2 regions of the Janibacter sp. Y6 genome follow, and region 1 is predicted to be linked to the other one. Evidence: riboswitches for the same ligand, from Rfam matches in the RefSeq annotation. Region 1 holds a riboswitch; the other holds the start of a gene.
What was found. Region 1 has a riboswitch for cobalamin ahead of L6241_RS13680 (iron ABC transporter permease). Riboswitches for the same ligand answer to the same signal wherever they lie in the genome.

Region 1 (7,053 bases):
ACGGCGGTCTCCCTTCGTCCCCTCGAAGATACCCCCAAGGGGTATGAAGGGACAAGCCCTAGGCGGTTACTGGATGAAGCGGAAGAGCGGGCTCGAGGGGCGGATGCGCTCGATGCGCACCGGCGAGGCCTCCATCCGGCGCAGGAGGGGGTCGAGGTCCTCCGGGGCACCGAGCTCGACGCCGACGAGGGCCGGCCCGGTCTCGCGGTTGCTGCGCTTGACGTACTCGAAGAGCGCGATGTCGTCGTCGGGCCCGAGGACCTCGTCGAGGAAGCGGCGCAGCGCCCCGGGCTCCTGCGGGAAGTCGACGAGGAAGTAGTGCTTGCGCCCCTGGTGCACGAGGGCCTTCTCGACGACCTCGGCGTAGCGGGAGACGTCGTTGTTGCCCCCGGAGACGACGGCGACGACCGTGCTGCCCGGCGTGACCCCGAGCTCGTCGAGGTCGATCGCGGCGAGGGCGGCGGTCGCCAGCGACCCCGCGGGCTCGGTGACGATGCCCTCGGTCTGGTAGAGCGCGAGCATCTCGACGGCGACCGCGCCCTCGGCGATGGAGTGCACCGGCGCGTCCGTGGCTGAGACGGCTGAGTAGGTGAGCCCGCCGACCTCGCGCACCGCGGCGCCGTCGACGAAGGGGTCGACGTCACCGATCGCGACCGGGCGGCCCGCCTCGAGGGCGGCCGACATCGACGCCGCCCCGGAGGGCTCGATGCCGACGACCTTCGTCGTGGGGTGGTGCTCGGCGAACCACGTCGCCATCCCGCCGAGCAGACCGCCCCCGCCGACGGGGACGAGCACGACGTCGGGTGCCCCGCCGAGCTGCTCGACGACCTCGAGGGCGACCGTGCCCTGGCCGGCCATCGTGTCGACGTGGTCGAAGGCGGGCACCACCGTCGCCCCGCTCTCGCGGGCATGACGAAGGGCGGAGGCCGCCGCGTCGTCGTAGACGTCGCCGCCGACGACGACCTCGACGTGCTCGCCGCCGAGGGCGGCGACGCGGTCGCGCTTCTGGCGGGGGGTGGTGCGGGGCAGGTAGATCCGGGCCTGCACCCCGAGGCGCGCGCAGGCGTACGCGACGCCCTGGGCGTGGTTGCCGGCGGAGGCTGCGACGACCCCCTTCGCCCGCTGCTCGGGGGAGAGGCGCGCGATGAGGGTGTAGGCGCCGCGGAGCTTGTAGCTGCGCACCGGCTGGAGGTCCTCGCGCTTGAGGAGCACGTGCGCGCCGGTGGCGGTGCTGTGCCGGGCGGAGGGCTGGAGCGGGGTGGGGTCGAGGAGGTCGTGCAGCAGGACCGCGGCCGCCTCGACGTCCTCCGCGCGGATCGGAGAGCTCACGCTCGCAGGCTAGACCTCGTCGCCGACGTCGTGCTGCGAGGTCCGCGCTGCGTCGCGTAGTGTCGGCACCGAGTCAGACGCACACCAGTGCAGAGGGAATCCGGTGAGAGTCCGGAGCTGTCGCGCAGCGGTATGGGTGACTGACGGGGTGAGATCCACTGGGCCAGAAGGCCTGGGAAGGGACCCCGTCGGGACGACCCCGAGTCCGAAGACCTGCTGACTCGCTGGACCCCGACAGGGCCTCGCGATCCGGGCCCCCGACGCACCTGGAGACCCCCGTGTCCCACGACCGCCCCGGCGGCCGGCGGCTGCCCGTCGTGCCGCTGCTGCTCGTCCTGCTCGTCCTCACCGTCGTCAGCGGCGTCGTCTCGCTCGGTCTGGGGTCCGAGCCGCTGCCGCTGCACGGGGTCGTCGACGTCCTGCGCGCCCGGGTCGTCGGCGCTGCGGGCCCGGACCCCGCCCTCGACACCATCGTGTGGGAGCTGCGCGCACCGCGTGCCGTCATGGCGATGGTCGTCGGCGCCGGCCTGGCCGTCGCCGGCGCGTGCATGCAGACCCTCGTGCGCAACCCGCTCGCCGACCCCTACCTCCTCGGGGTCTCGGCCGGGGCCGGCGTCGGCGCCACCCTCGTCATCCTCCTCGGCGCGCTCGCCGGGCTCGGGGTGTGGGCGCTCTCCCTCGGCGCCCTCGGCGGGGCTCTCGTCGCGACCGCCCTCGTCCTCGGCATCTCTCTCGCCCAGGGCGGGATCACCCCCCTTCGCCTCGTGCTCACCGGTGTCGTCATGTCGGCGGCCTTCTCCTCCGTCTCGAGCCTGCTCGTCTTCCTCAGCGCCGACCCGCGGGCGACGCAGTCGGTCCTCTTCTGGCTGCTCGGCAGCCTCTCCGGGTCGGTGTGGCAGCAGGTGCTCCCGCCCGTGCTCGTCGTCGTCGTGTCCGGCGTCGTCCTCCTCGCGCTGCACCGCTGGCTCGACGCGCTGGCTGCCGGACCCGACGTCGCGGGCGGTCTGGGCGTCCCGGTCCGAGAGCTGCGGCTCGCCCTCTTCGTCCTCGTCTCGGTCCTCGTGGGGGTGCTCGTCGCCGTCTCCGGCGGCATCGGCTTCGTCGGGCTCGTCGTCCCGCACATCGCCCGCATCCTCGTCGGCGCGCGGCACCGCTACGTGCTGCCGGTCGCGGCCGCCGGCGGCGCGCTCTTCCTGCTCTGGGTCGACGTCGCGGCGCGGACCGTCGTGCGCCCGCAGGAGATCCCGCTGAGCGTCGTCACCGGGCTCGTCGGGGCGCCGATCTTCCTCGTCCTGCTCGGCAGACGGCACTACTCGTACTCGGGGGGCGCCGGATGACCCACCTGTCCACGACCGGGCTCGCCGTCGAGATCGGTGGGCGCACGATCGTCTCCGGTGTCGACCTCGACGTGCCGCCCGGGTCGATGCTCGCCCTCGTCGGCCGCAACGGCAGCGGCAAGTCCACCCTCATCAGGTCGCTCGTCGGCCTGCGACCCCCGGCCGCCGGCACCGTGCACGTGGACGGGGTCGACCTCGCGCGCCTGTCGTCGCGACGGCGGGCCACCCGGGTGGCCTACGTCGCGCAGGAGGACGGGCCGCCCGAGGACCTCCTCGTCGGCGAGATGGTCGCGATGGGGCGCACCCCGCACCGACCGCCATGGGCCGTCGACGAGCGCTCCGAGCGCGAGCTCGTGCTCGAGGCGCTGCGTCATGTCGGCATGGCCGCGAAGGTCGACCGCCCCTGTCAGCACCTCTCCGGGGGCGAGCGCCGCCGGGTGATGCTCGCCCGTGGCATCGCCCAGGGGTGCGACCTGCTCGTCCTCGACGAACCGACGAACCACCTCGACGTGCACCACCAGGACCAGCTGCTCCAGACGGTGCGTCTCCTCGGGTGCACGGTCGTCGCCGCGGTCCACGACCTCTCGCTCGCGGCCGCCCACTTCGACGCCGTCGCCGTGCTCCACGACGGCGCCGTCCACGCCGTCGGTCGTCCCCGCGACGTCCTCACCCCCGAGCTCGTGCGCGACGTCTTCGACGTCGGCGCCCGTCATCTCACCGACCCGGTCACCGGCCGGGTCCACCTCGTCCTCGGTGCCGGCGCCCCGCCGGTGCCCGCTCCTCGAGAGGCAGTCCTGTGACCCCCCTTCGCCCCGCCCGAGCCGCCCAGGCCCTGTCCGCCGCCGTCCTGCTCGGCTCTCTGCTCGTCGGGTGCGGATCCGCGACGTCGACCACCCGCAGCAGCGCGGACGGCGCCGGCGAGGTGACGGTGTCGACGTGCGGCGAGGACGTGCGATTCCCCTCACCCGCGCAGCGGATGTACGTCGCCGGCGACGGCAACCTGCTCGCGATGGTGCTCGCCGTCGGGGCGCAGGACCAGGTCGCCGGGGCGAGCGGTACGACGGACACGGCGCAGGCCCTCTCGCGGGTCTACGGGTCCGAGGTCGTCGACGGCATCCCCGTCGCCACCCGCGACCAGCCGACGATGGAGAACGTCCTCGCCCAGCGGCCCGACGTCATGCTCGCCGGGTGGAGCTACGGCTACACCGAGGAGCGCCGGCTCACGCCCGAGCTGCTGAGCGGCCGGGGGATCGCGCCGTACGTGCTGTCGGAGAGCTGCCGGCAGGAGGACGGCGCGCGCGGCACGATGCCGCCGTGGGAGGCGCTCTCGGCCGATCTCGAGGCGGTCGGCGCGATCACCGGGCACGTCGACGAGGCGGCCGAGGTCGACGCCGACATCACCCGCCGCCGGGAGGCGCTGGAGGCGGCGCCCCAGGCGGCCGAGCGACCCACGGTCTTCCTCTTCGACTCGGGCACGAAGGAGATCTTCACCTCGGGCGCCTTCGGCGGGCCGCAGGCGATCATCGAGGCGGCGGGGGCGAAGAACGCCACGGCCGACGTCGACGACACGTGGACGACGGTGTCGTGGGAGCGGCTCGTGCGCTCGTCGCCGGACTTCATCGCCTTCGTCGACTACGACGGGCAGACCTTCGAGCAGAAGGTCGAGGTGCTGCGGACCAACCCGGCGACGAAGGACCTCCCCGCGGTGCGCGAGGAGCGCTTCCTCAACCTGCCGATCCCGGCGTGGACGAGCAGCCCGCTCAACATCGACGCGGCGGAGGCGCTGCGCGCCGAGCTCGAGGAGCACGAGCTCGTGCCGGCGAGCGGGATCACGCCCGAGCACGACCTCGAGCCGTGACGCGTCCGACGCCCCGTGACCACGTGGTCCACGGGGCGTCGGCCGCCTGGGGGAGGTTCTTACAGCAGGCCGTGCTCGACGAGCTCTTCTTGCGACATCAGCCGGGAGCGGATGAGGAAGCGCACCCCCTCGGGGGCCTCGACGGAGAAGCCGGACCCCCGTCCCGGCACGACGTCGACGGTGAGATGGGTGTGCTTCCAGTACTCGTACTGGCTCACGCTCATCCAGAACTCGACCGGTGTCGCCGACCCCACCTCGAGCGTGCCGAGGAGGATGTCGGCCTCGCTGGTGATGAAGTCACCCGCGGGGTAGCACATCGGCGATGACCCGTCGCAGCAGCCGCCGGACTGGTGGAACATCAGCGGCCCGTGGGTGCGCTCGAGGCGCTCGACGAGCTCGACCGCGGCGGGCGTGATGTCGACCTTGTCCGAGGGCATGGCTTAGAAGAAGCCGAGCTTGTCGGGGCTGTAGCTGACGAGGAGGTTCTTCGTCTGCTGGTAGTGGTCGAGCATCATCTTGTGGTTCTCGCGCCCGATGCCGGACTGCTTGTAGCCACCGAAGGCGGCGTGCGCCGGGTACTGGTGGTAGCAGTTCGTCCACACGCGGCCGGCCTTGATCGCCCGGCCCATCTCGAAGGTCGTGTGCGCGCTGCGCGACCACACCCCGGCGCCGAGGCCGTAGAGGGTGTCGTTGGCGATCTGCAGCGCCTCGGCCTGGTCGGCGAAGGAGGTGAGCGAGACGACGGGGCCGAAGATCTCCTCCTGGAAGACGCGCATCGAGTTCTTGCCCTCGAAGACGGTCGGCTGGATGTAGTAGCCGCCCGCGAGGTCGCCCTCGAGCTCGAGTTTGTCGCCACCGGTGAGGACCTTCGCGCCCTCCTGCTTGCCGATGTCGAGATAGCTCATGATCTTCTCGAACTGGTCGTTGCTCGCCTGGGCGCCCATCATCGTGTCGGTGTCGAGCGGGTTGCCCTGCTTGACCGCCTTGACCCGCTCGAGGGCGTCGCCGACGAACTGGTCGTAGATCGAGCCCTGGACGAGCGCACGCGACGGGCAGGTGCAGATCTCGCCCTGGTTGAGGGCGAACATCGCGAAGCCCTCGAGCGCCTTGTCGTAGAAGGCGTCCTTGCTGCTCGCGACGTCCTCGAAGAAGACGTTGGGGCTCTTGCCGCCGAGCTCGAGAGTCACCGGGATGATGTTCTGGCTCGCGTACTGCATGATCAGGCGGCCGGTCGTCGTCTCGCCGGTGAAGGCGATCTTGGCGATGCGGGGGCTGGAGGCCAGCGGCTTGCCGGCCTCGACGCCGAAGCCGTTGACGATGTTGAGCACGCCCTCGGGCAGCAGGTCGCCGATGAGCTCGGCGAGCTTGAGGATCGACCAGGGGGTCTGCTCGGCCGGCTTGAGGACGACGCAGTTGCCCGCGGCGAGGGCCGGCGCGAGCTTCCACACCGCCATGAGGATGGGGAAGTTCCACGGGATGATCTGCCCGACGACGCCGAGCGGCTCGTGGAAGTGGTAGGCCATCGTCGTCTCGTCGATCTCCGAGATGCCGCCCTCCTGGGCGCGGATCGCGCCGGCGAAGTAGCGGAAGTGGTCGACGGCGAGGGGGATGTCGGCGGCGAGGGTCTCGCGGACCGCCTTGCCGTTGTCCCACGTCTCGATGACCGCGAGGTCCTCGAGGTTGTCCTCCATGCGCTGGGCGATCTTCAGCAGGATGTTCGAGCGCTCGGTGGTGCTCGTGCGGCCCCAGGCGTCGGCGGCGGAGTGCGCGGCGTCGAGGGCGGCGTCGATGTCCTCCGCGGTGCCGCGGGCGATGGACGTGAAGACCTGGCCGGTGACCGGCGTCGGGTTCTCGAAGTACTGACCACCCTTGGGTGCGACCCACGTGCCGCAGATGTAGTGGTCGTACTTCTCCTTGACCTCGATCGCGCTGTCGGCGCTCCCGGGCTGTGCGTAGACGGTCATGCGTGCCTCCGGCAACTCGTCGGCAGTGCCTCGTCGCGCTGCCGTTGCCGGGACCGTAGGTCGCCCCGGGTTGGTCGAAGGTTGGTCGGCCCGGTCCCCCTTCGCCCGGCGATGACCGGTAAACCCGACGCTGACCGGGCAGCTCGCTGCTGACGCAGACATAACCCGGTCAGTCCTCGGTATCTCGGCCCGCCCGAGGCATCTCGGCCACCCCCCGTAGACGCGCGGACGCCCCCTTCGCCAGGTGACGAAGGGGGCGTCGGGCGCGCTGCGCAGGTCAGTAGCGGATGACCACGCGCCCGTCGATCGCGCCGTCGCGCATCTCGTCGAAGACCGTGTTGATCTCGTCGAGCTCGCGGGCCTGCCACGTGGGCTTGACCAGGCCCCGCGCGTAGAAGTCGATCGCCTCGACCATGTCCTGGCGGGTGCCGACGATGGAGCCACGCACGGTGAGCGCCTTGAGGACGATGTCGAAGATCGGGGCGGGGAAGTCACCCGGCGGCAGGCCGTTGAAGACGATCGTGCCGCCGCGGCGCGTCATGCCGATGGCCTGCCCGAAGGCGGA
Region 2 (7,053 bases), on a different contig from region 1:
TCCTCGGATCCCGCCTTGCGCGACCACGACCACCCCGAGCCCATCTTGTGCCACTCGACCGGGCCCCCTTCGCCGGTCTGCTCGTGGAGCCGGCCGAGCGCTGCGAAGGCCTCCTCCTCGCCGATCCGCCACTTCGCCGACTTGACGAACTGGAAGACCCCGATCGACCAGCCCTGGTTCCACCCGCGCAGGGCGAGCCCGAAGGCGGCGGTCGACTTGCCCTTGCCGGACCCGCCGTGGACGACGACGAGGGGCGACGTGCGGCGCTGACGGGTGGTCAGGCCGTCGGCGGGGGTGACGGGGGTGCGTCCCTGCGCCATCAGGCGGCGCTCCGGCCGGTGCGCCCGGTGCCCGTGCGGTCGGTGACGATCTCGACGAGACCGCTCGCGGCGACCTGCTCGAGGGGGATGTGCTCGGCGCCCATGCGCCGGGCGAGGTCGGCGGCCAGACCCATCCGGAAGCGGCCGGACTCGCAGTCGACGACGACGGTCTGCGCGGTCGGCACGGCGCGCGACCAGCCGTCGGCGACGACCCGGGCGCGGGCGAGGGCATCCGCCCCGGCGGTGGCCCGGCCGTCGGTGACGACGACGACGAGCGCGCGCTGATGGCGGTCGCGGACCTGCTCGCGGGCGACGACCCGGGCGACCTGGGTCAGGCCCTCGGCGAGCGGGGTGCGCCCGCCGTGGGGCAGCTGCGCGAGCCGAGCAGCAGCGGCGTCGACGGACGAGGTGGGCGGAAGGGCGACCTCGGCCTGCGTGCCCCGGAAGGTCACCAGACCCACTCGGTCGCGGCGCTGGTAGGCGTCGAGCAGCAGCGAGAGCACGGCCGTCTTGACCTCGCCCATCCGGCGGCGGGCGGCCATCGAGCCGGAGGCGTCGACGGCGAGGAGCACGAGGTTGGCCTCGCGCCCGCGGGTCACGGCGTGGCGCAGGTCGTCACCGGTGACGCGGGCCGGGCCGGTGCGAGCGGCACGTCGTGCGGCGGAGGCGCGCAGCGTGGCGGTGACGTGCACCGGCGCGCCCGCCGGCTCCTGGCCGGCCGGGTGCGTGCCGACGACCCGGCCGCGCGGGGTGAGAGCGGGGGAGCGGCGGCCCGAGGGACCGGACCCGACACCGGCGAGCTCGAGGCGGCGGGCGCGGTAGGGCACCTGGGCGCTCGCGGTCCCGACCGGTGCAGCGGCACCGCCCGCGGGGGGAGCGGCCTGCGCGTCGGAGGGGTCGTCCGAGTCCTGCGCTCCGTGGTCCTCGGCGCTCGGCTCCGGAGGACTGTCGGCGCGCCCGCTCGGCGGGGTGTCGTCGGACCCGTCGGGGGTGGGGGGCGGCCCGCCGGTGGTCCGGCCGTCGCCGTCGCGCTGCTCGTCGTCGGGCCGGCCGCCGTCGGGCTGCTCGTCGGGGCCGTCCTCGGGCTCGTCGCCGCCGGGCGGGTCGTCCTCCGGCTCCTCGTCGAGGAGCCGGTCGAGGAGGTCCTCGTCGAGACCGGGCGCGTCGAAGGGGGAGCGCCGGCGGCGGTGCGGCAGGGCGAGCAGGGCCGCGGCACGGATGTCCTCGCGGGTCACGTGCGTGCGTCCCTGCCAGGCCGCGTGGGCGACCGCCGTGCGGGCGGTGACGATGTCGGCGCGCAGGCCGTCGACGTCGAAGCCGGCACACACCCGTGCGACGGTCCGCAGCGTCCGCTCGTCGAGGACCACCTCGCGCACGCCGGCGCGGGCGGCGGCGATGCGCTCGGTGAGCTCGACCTCGGAGCGCTCGTAGCCGGCGGCGAAGCCGACCGGGTCGGCGTCGGCGGCGAGCCGGCGACGCACGACCTCGGCCCGCTCACGGGGGTCGCGGCTCGCGGCGACGTGCACGGTGAGCCCGAAGCGATCGAGCAGCTGCGGGCGCAGCTCGCCCTCCTCGGGGTTCATCGTGCCGACGAGGGTGATCCGGGCGGGGTGGGAGATCGAGACCCCGTCGCGCTCGACGGTGTTGCGGCCCATCGCGGCGGCGTCGAGCAGGACGTCGACGAGGTGGTCGTGCAGGAGGTTGACCTCGTCGACGTAGAGGATCCCGCGGTGCGCCTCGGCGAGCAGACCGGGCTGGTAGGCGGCCTCGCCCTCTCCGAGCGCGCGACGCAGGTCCAGCGAGCCGACGACGCGGTCCTCGGTGGCGCCGACGGGGAGCTCGACGAGACGGGCGGGTCGGGTCGTGCCGGGTCCGTCGTGGGGGCCGTCCGGGCAGTCCTCGGCACGGTCGGGGTCGCACCCGAAGCGGCAGCCGAGCGCGACGTGCTGCTCGGGCAGGACGGCCGCGAGGGCGCGGACGGCGGTCGACTTCGCGGTGCCCTTCTCCCCGCGCACGAGCACCCCTCCGATCTCCGGGGAGATCGCGCTGAGGAGCAGGGCGGTCGTCAGCTCGTCGGCGCCGACGATGGCGGTGAAGGGGTAGGTCGGGGTGCGCTGGCCAAGAGCCGTCACGGCTGCCTCCTGGCGAGTGTCCACGCTCGCCGGTCGATGACGTCGCCGCGGGTGACGGTGACGGGTGCAGACCGAGTGTCTGGCTCGGGCCCAGGGGGCCGTGACAGTGGCGGGACCGCTCCGGATTCGCACCGGATTCCTCGGTTGGCTGCGCCGGGCGCGATCCTCTCACAACCGCGAAGGGGCCTAGGGTGGGCGACCGTGATCGAGGTCGTGGGTGTCGGTGACGACGGGTGGGACGGCCTGGACGGGGCGCGTCGCCGCCTCGTCGCGGGTGCGTCGACCCTCATCGGCGGGCGCCGCCACCTCGACCTCCTGGGTCCCCACGCACCCGGCGCCGAGCTCGTGCCCTGGCCGAGCCCCCTTCGCGCCGGTCTGCCCGAGCTGCTGCGGGCGACGGGCGACGCCGTCGCCCTCGCGAGCGGCGACCCGCTGCGCTCCGGCATCGCGACGACGCTGGTCGACCTGCTCGGGGCCGACGCCGTGCGGGTCCACCCGGCGGTGGGCAGCGACGCCCTCGCGCGGGCGCGCCAGGGCTGGTCGGCGGAGAGCGCGACGGTCGTCACGGCGGTCGGGCGCGACCTGCGCGCGGTCCTGCCCCATCTCGCCCCCGCCGCCCGGCTCGTCGTCCTCTGCTCCGACGGCGCCGACCCCGCGCGCCTCGGCGCCCTGCTCGCGGAGCGTGGCTGGGGCGCGAGCACGCTCACCGCGCGTTGGCACCTCGGCGGGCCGGACGAGGGAGCCCGCAGCGAGCGGGCCGACGCCTTCGCCGGTGGGACCGCCGACCTCGTGCTCTGCTGCGTCGAGGTGCGCGCCGAGGACCCCGCCGCGGTCTCGCCGACCGCGGGACCCGTGCCCGGTCGCCCCGAGGACTTCATCGCCCACGACGGCCAGCTGACCAAGCGCGACGTGCGGGCCTCGGCCCTGGCCCGCCTGCGCCCCACCGCCGGTGCCCACCTGTGGGACCTCGGCGCCGGCAACGGCTCGGTCGCCCTCGAGTGGTGCCTCGCCGCGGAGCGGACGAGCGCGACCTGCGTCGAGCGCGACCCCACCCGAGCCCAGCGCATCCGCGACAACGCCGCCGCCCTCGGGCTCGCCGGGCGCGTCGAGGTCGTCGTCGGTGACACGACGACGACCGACCTCATCCCCTTCGCCACCCCCGACGCCGTCTTCGTCGGCGGCGGGCTCGACGAGGACCTGCTCGCGCGGGCCTGGCAGGCGCTGCCCGCCGGCGGGCGGCTCGTCGCGCACGCCGTGACCCTCGAGGGCGAGGGCTCGCTCGTCGCCACCCACGGCCGTACCGGCGGCGAGCTCACCCGGGTGAGCGTCGAGCGGGCGGTCCCGCTCGGTCGCTACCTGTCGTGGACGCCCGCCCGCGCCGTCGTCCAGCTCGCCGTCACCCGACCCCACGGAGCGTCATGACCGTCCACTTCATCGGCGCCGGACCCGGCGCCGCCGACCTGCTCACGCTGCGGGCGACCCGGCTCCTCGCGCAGAGCCGGCTGTGCCTCTACGCGGGCAGCTATCTCGACGCCGCCGTGCTCGAGCACTGCCCCGACGACGCCCGTCTCGTCGACACCCAGGACCTCGACCTCGACGCGATCGTCGCCGAGGTCGTCGCGGCGCACGGGCGCGGCGAGGACGTCGCCCGGCTGTGCTCCGGCGACCCGTCCGTCTACTCCGCGCTCGCCGAGCAGACCCGCCGCCTCGACGCCGCGGGCGTGCCGTGGGACGTCACGCCCGGGGTCGCGGCCTACGCGGCGACCGCCGCCCGGATCGGGCGCGAGCTCACGGTGCCCGAGGTCGCGCAGTCGGTCGTGCTCACCCGCGCCCAGCGCGACTCGACGGCGATGCCGACGGGGGAGAGCCTCGAGGCCTTCGCCGCGACCGGCGCGACCCTCGCGCTCCACCTCGCCGTGCGACGGGTGCGCGAGCTCGCGCAGCGCTGCGCGGTGCACTACGGCGAGGACTGCCCCGTCGTCGTCGCCTACCGCGTCGAGCAGCCCGAGGAGCTCGTGCTGCACGGGACCCTCGTCGACATCGCCGACCAGGTCGAGGCCCACGACATCCGCCAGGCCGCGGTCGTCCTCGTCGGGTGGGCCCTGCGGGCCGAGGGCTTCGTCGAGTCGCACCTCTACTCGCGGCTGCGCGCGGCCGGCCCCTCGGCCGCGGCCCGGGCGGCCGAGGACGGCGGCCTCCGCTGACCCCTTCGCCCCCCAGCCCTCGCCCCACCCGCCCCAAGTTTCTCGGGTGACCCGATAAACCCCCGCTGAGCATGAGTACGAAACTCCTGCTGACCAGGGGTAAGTCTTGCTCAGCGCCCCGCCCACGGGCTCGGGATCGGCTCGGGGCAGGATGACCCCCGCCCCGCCACCCACCCGAGGACCGTGAGTTGAACCGCCTGCTGCGCACCGCCTGGACCGTCACGACCGCCCGGCGTCGCGGACCCGTCGGCCCGGGGGAGCACGCCGTCCTGCCGCTGCGGGTGCTGCTCAACGACATCGACCTCGCCGGGCACATGAACAACGGCGTCTACCTCTCGATCGCCGACCTCGGCCGGCTCGACCTCGCCGTGCGCTCGGGGTGGGCGCGCGCGCAGCTGCGGCACCGCCTCTCGCCGGTCGTCATGCAGGAGACGATCACCTTCCGCACGTCGCTGCGCCCGCTCCAGGCCTTCGAGCTGCACAGCGCGGTGGCGGGGTGGGACCGCGTGAGCGTGACCTTCGAGCAGCGCTTCGTCGTCGACGGCCAGGTGTGCGCGCAGGCGCTCTTGCGGATGCGATTCCTCCGGCGCGGCCGCGGGGTCGACACCGACCGCCTCTGGTCCCTCCTGAGGGTCGAGCCGCCGCCCTCGGCCCTGCCGACCTGGGCGAAGGGGTGGGGAGACGGCGCGCGGCTGCCCTCGCCCCGCGCGGACGCACCGGCAGGACCTCCGCCCTTCTGGGCCTGAGGGCTCAGCCGATCGAGCGCGGGGTCCAGACCCGCCCGTCGTCGGCCACCCGGGTCGTCGAGGCCCCGACGACGACGAGGCATCCCATGTCGACGGCGTCGACGTCGAGACCGCCGAGGGTCGTCACCGTCACCGACTCCTCCTCGCGACCCACGTGGCGGGCGACGACGACGACCCGGTCCGGGCCGACGGCGTCGACGAGCAGGTCGCGCGCGGCGCCGAGGGTGTCGGGGCGCGAGCGCGAGCGCGGGTTGTAGAGCGCGACGCTGATGTCGCGCGTGACGAGCGCGGTGAGCCGGTCGGCGAGGATCTCCCACGGCTTGAGGTTGTCGCTGAGGTTGACCAGGGCGTGGTCGCCGCCGAGCACCGCGCCGACGAGCGCGCTCGCGGCGTGCGCGGCGGTGACCCCGGGCACGACGTGCACCGGCACGTGCCCGAAGCCCTCGTCCTCGAGCAGCGCCGCCTCCCGCGCCTCGAAGAGCGCCGTCGCCATGCCGAAGACACCAGCGTCGCCGCCGGACACGAGCGCCACGTGCTCGCCGCGTCGGGCGAGGTCGAGGCACAGCCGCCCGCGGTCGACCTCGACGGAGTTGCCCGACGGGTGACGGGTCAGGCCCTCGCGCTGCGGCACCCGCGCGACGTAGGGCGCGTAGCCGACGACGTGGTCGACCTCGGCGAGCACCTGCGAGGCCTGCGGGGTGAGCCAGTGGTCCGGGCCGGGGCCGAGCCCGACGACGTGGACCGTGCCCGGCGACGAAGGGGTGTCCGCCACCTCGGGCGACCCGGCTGTCAGCCGGGCGAAGTCCGCGGCCCGACCGGCCGCGTCGTCGCGCAGCCCCTCGCCGGGCACGACGACGAGCGACATGTACGGCACCCGGCCCTCGTCGACCTCCGCCGCGGGCAGGACGACCTGGCCCGGGCCGGACGCGCGCTCGACGTAGACAGCGCGCTCGAGCACCCCCGCCTGGCGCAGCGCCTCGCGCACCCCGGCGAAGGTCCGCCCGAGCTTCATGATGATCGCCGCGTCGGTGTCCGCGAGCCGACGGGCGAGCTCGGGCACGGCGAGCGTGCCGGGCAGCACCGTGAGGGTGTCTTCGTGCCGGCACAGACCGGTCGCGACCGCGGCGGTGGCCGCCGACAGCGCGGTGATCCCGGGCACGACCTCGGTCGGGTAGCGCGGGCTGAGCCGGTCGTGGACGTACATGAAGGACCCGAAGAAGAGGGGGTCGCCGACGGCGAGGACGACGACCGAGCGCCCGGCGGCCAGGTGCGCCTCGAGGCGGTCGGCGCACTCGTCGTAGAAGTCCGAGAGCGCGCCGTAGTAGCCCCGCGGGTGATCGGTGAAGCCCGTCGTCACGGGGTAGCGCAGCTCTTCCTCGAGCACCCCCTCGGGGATGAGGTCGGCGGCGATGGAGCGCGCCATCGACTGCTTGCCGGTGCCCGCGTGGTACGCCACGACGTCGGCCTCGGCGATGACCCGGGCGGCCTTGAGAGTGACGAGCTCGGGGTCGCCGGGCCCGATCCCCACGCCGTAGAAGCGCCCCCGCGCCTCCTCGCTCATGCGAGCTCGTCCGGGTTGGCGAGCGCGTTGAGGGCCGCGGCCGCCATGGCCGAGCCGCCGCGACGCCCGTGGACGACGAGCCACGGCACC

Region 2: it holds a riboswitch for cobalamin, as region 1 does, so the genes downstream of both, L6241_RS03410 (magnesium chelatase subunit D family protein) here and L6241_RS13680 (iron ABC transporter permease) in region 1, are expected to answer to the same signal.

Annotation. Positions count from the first base shown of each region.
Region 1 is NZ_JAKLYZ010000006.1:65,441-72,493, reverse strand. Features, by position in the region: gene L6241_RS13690 (metal-sensitive transcriptional regulator) at 1-2, opposite strand, end outside; gene ilvA (threonine ammonia-lyase IlvA) at 67-1,329, opposite strand; cobalamin riboswitch at 1,376-1,565, shown strand; gene L6241_RS13680 (iron ABC transporter permease) at 1,608-2,666, shown strand; gene L6241_RS13675 (ABC transporter ATP-binding protein) at 2,663-3,466, shown strand; gene L6241_RS13670 (ABC transporter substrate-binding protein) at 3,463-4,524, shown strand; gene L6241_RS13665 (DUF779 domain-containing protein) at 4,584-4,961, opposite strand; gene adh (aldehyde dehydrogenase) at 4,965-6,488, opposite strand; gene adhP (alcohol dehydrogenase AdhP) at 6,766-7,053, opposite strand, start outside.
Region 2 is NZ_JAKLYZ010000001.1:735,990-743,042, reverse strand. Features, by position in the region: gene cobO (cob(I)yrinic acid a,c-diamide adenosyltransferase) at 1-320, opposite strand, end outside; gene L6241_RS03410 (magnesium chelatase subunit D family protein) at 320-2,452, opposite strand; cobalamin riboswitch at 2,504-2,635, opposite strand; gene cbiE (precorrin-6y C5,15-methyltransferase (decarboxylating) subunit CbiE) at 2,654-3,874, shown strand; gene L6241_RS03400 (cobalt-precorrin-4/precorrin-4 C(11)-methyltransferase) at 3,871-4,656, shown strand; gene L6241_RS03395 (thioesterase family protein) at 4,845-5,402, shown strand; gene L6241_RS03390 (precorrin-2 C(20)-methyltransferase) at 5,407-6,963, opposite strand; gene L6241_RS03385 (precorrin-8X methylmutase) at 6,960-7,053, opposite strand, start outside.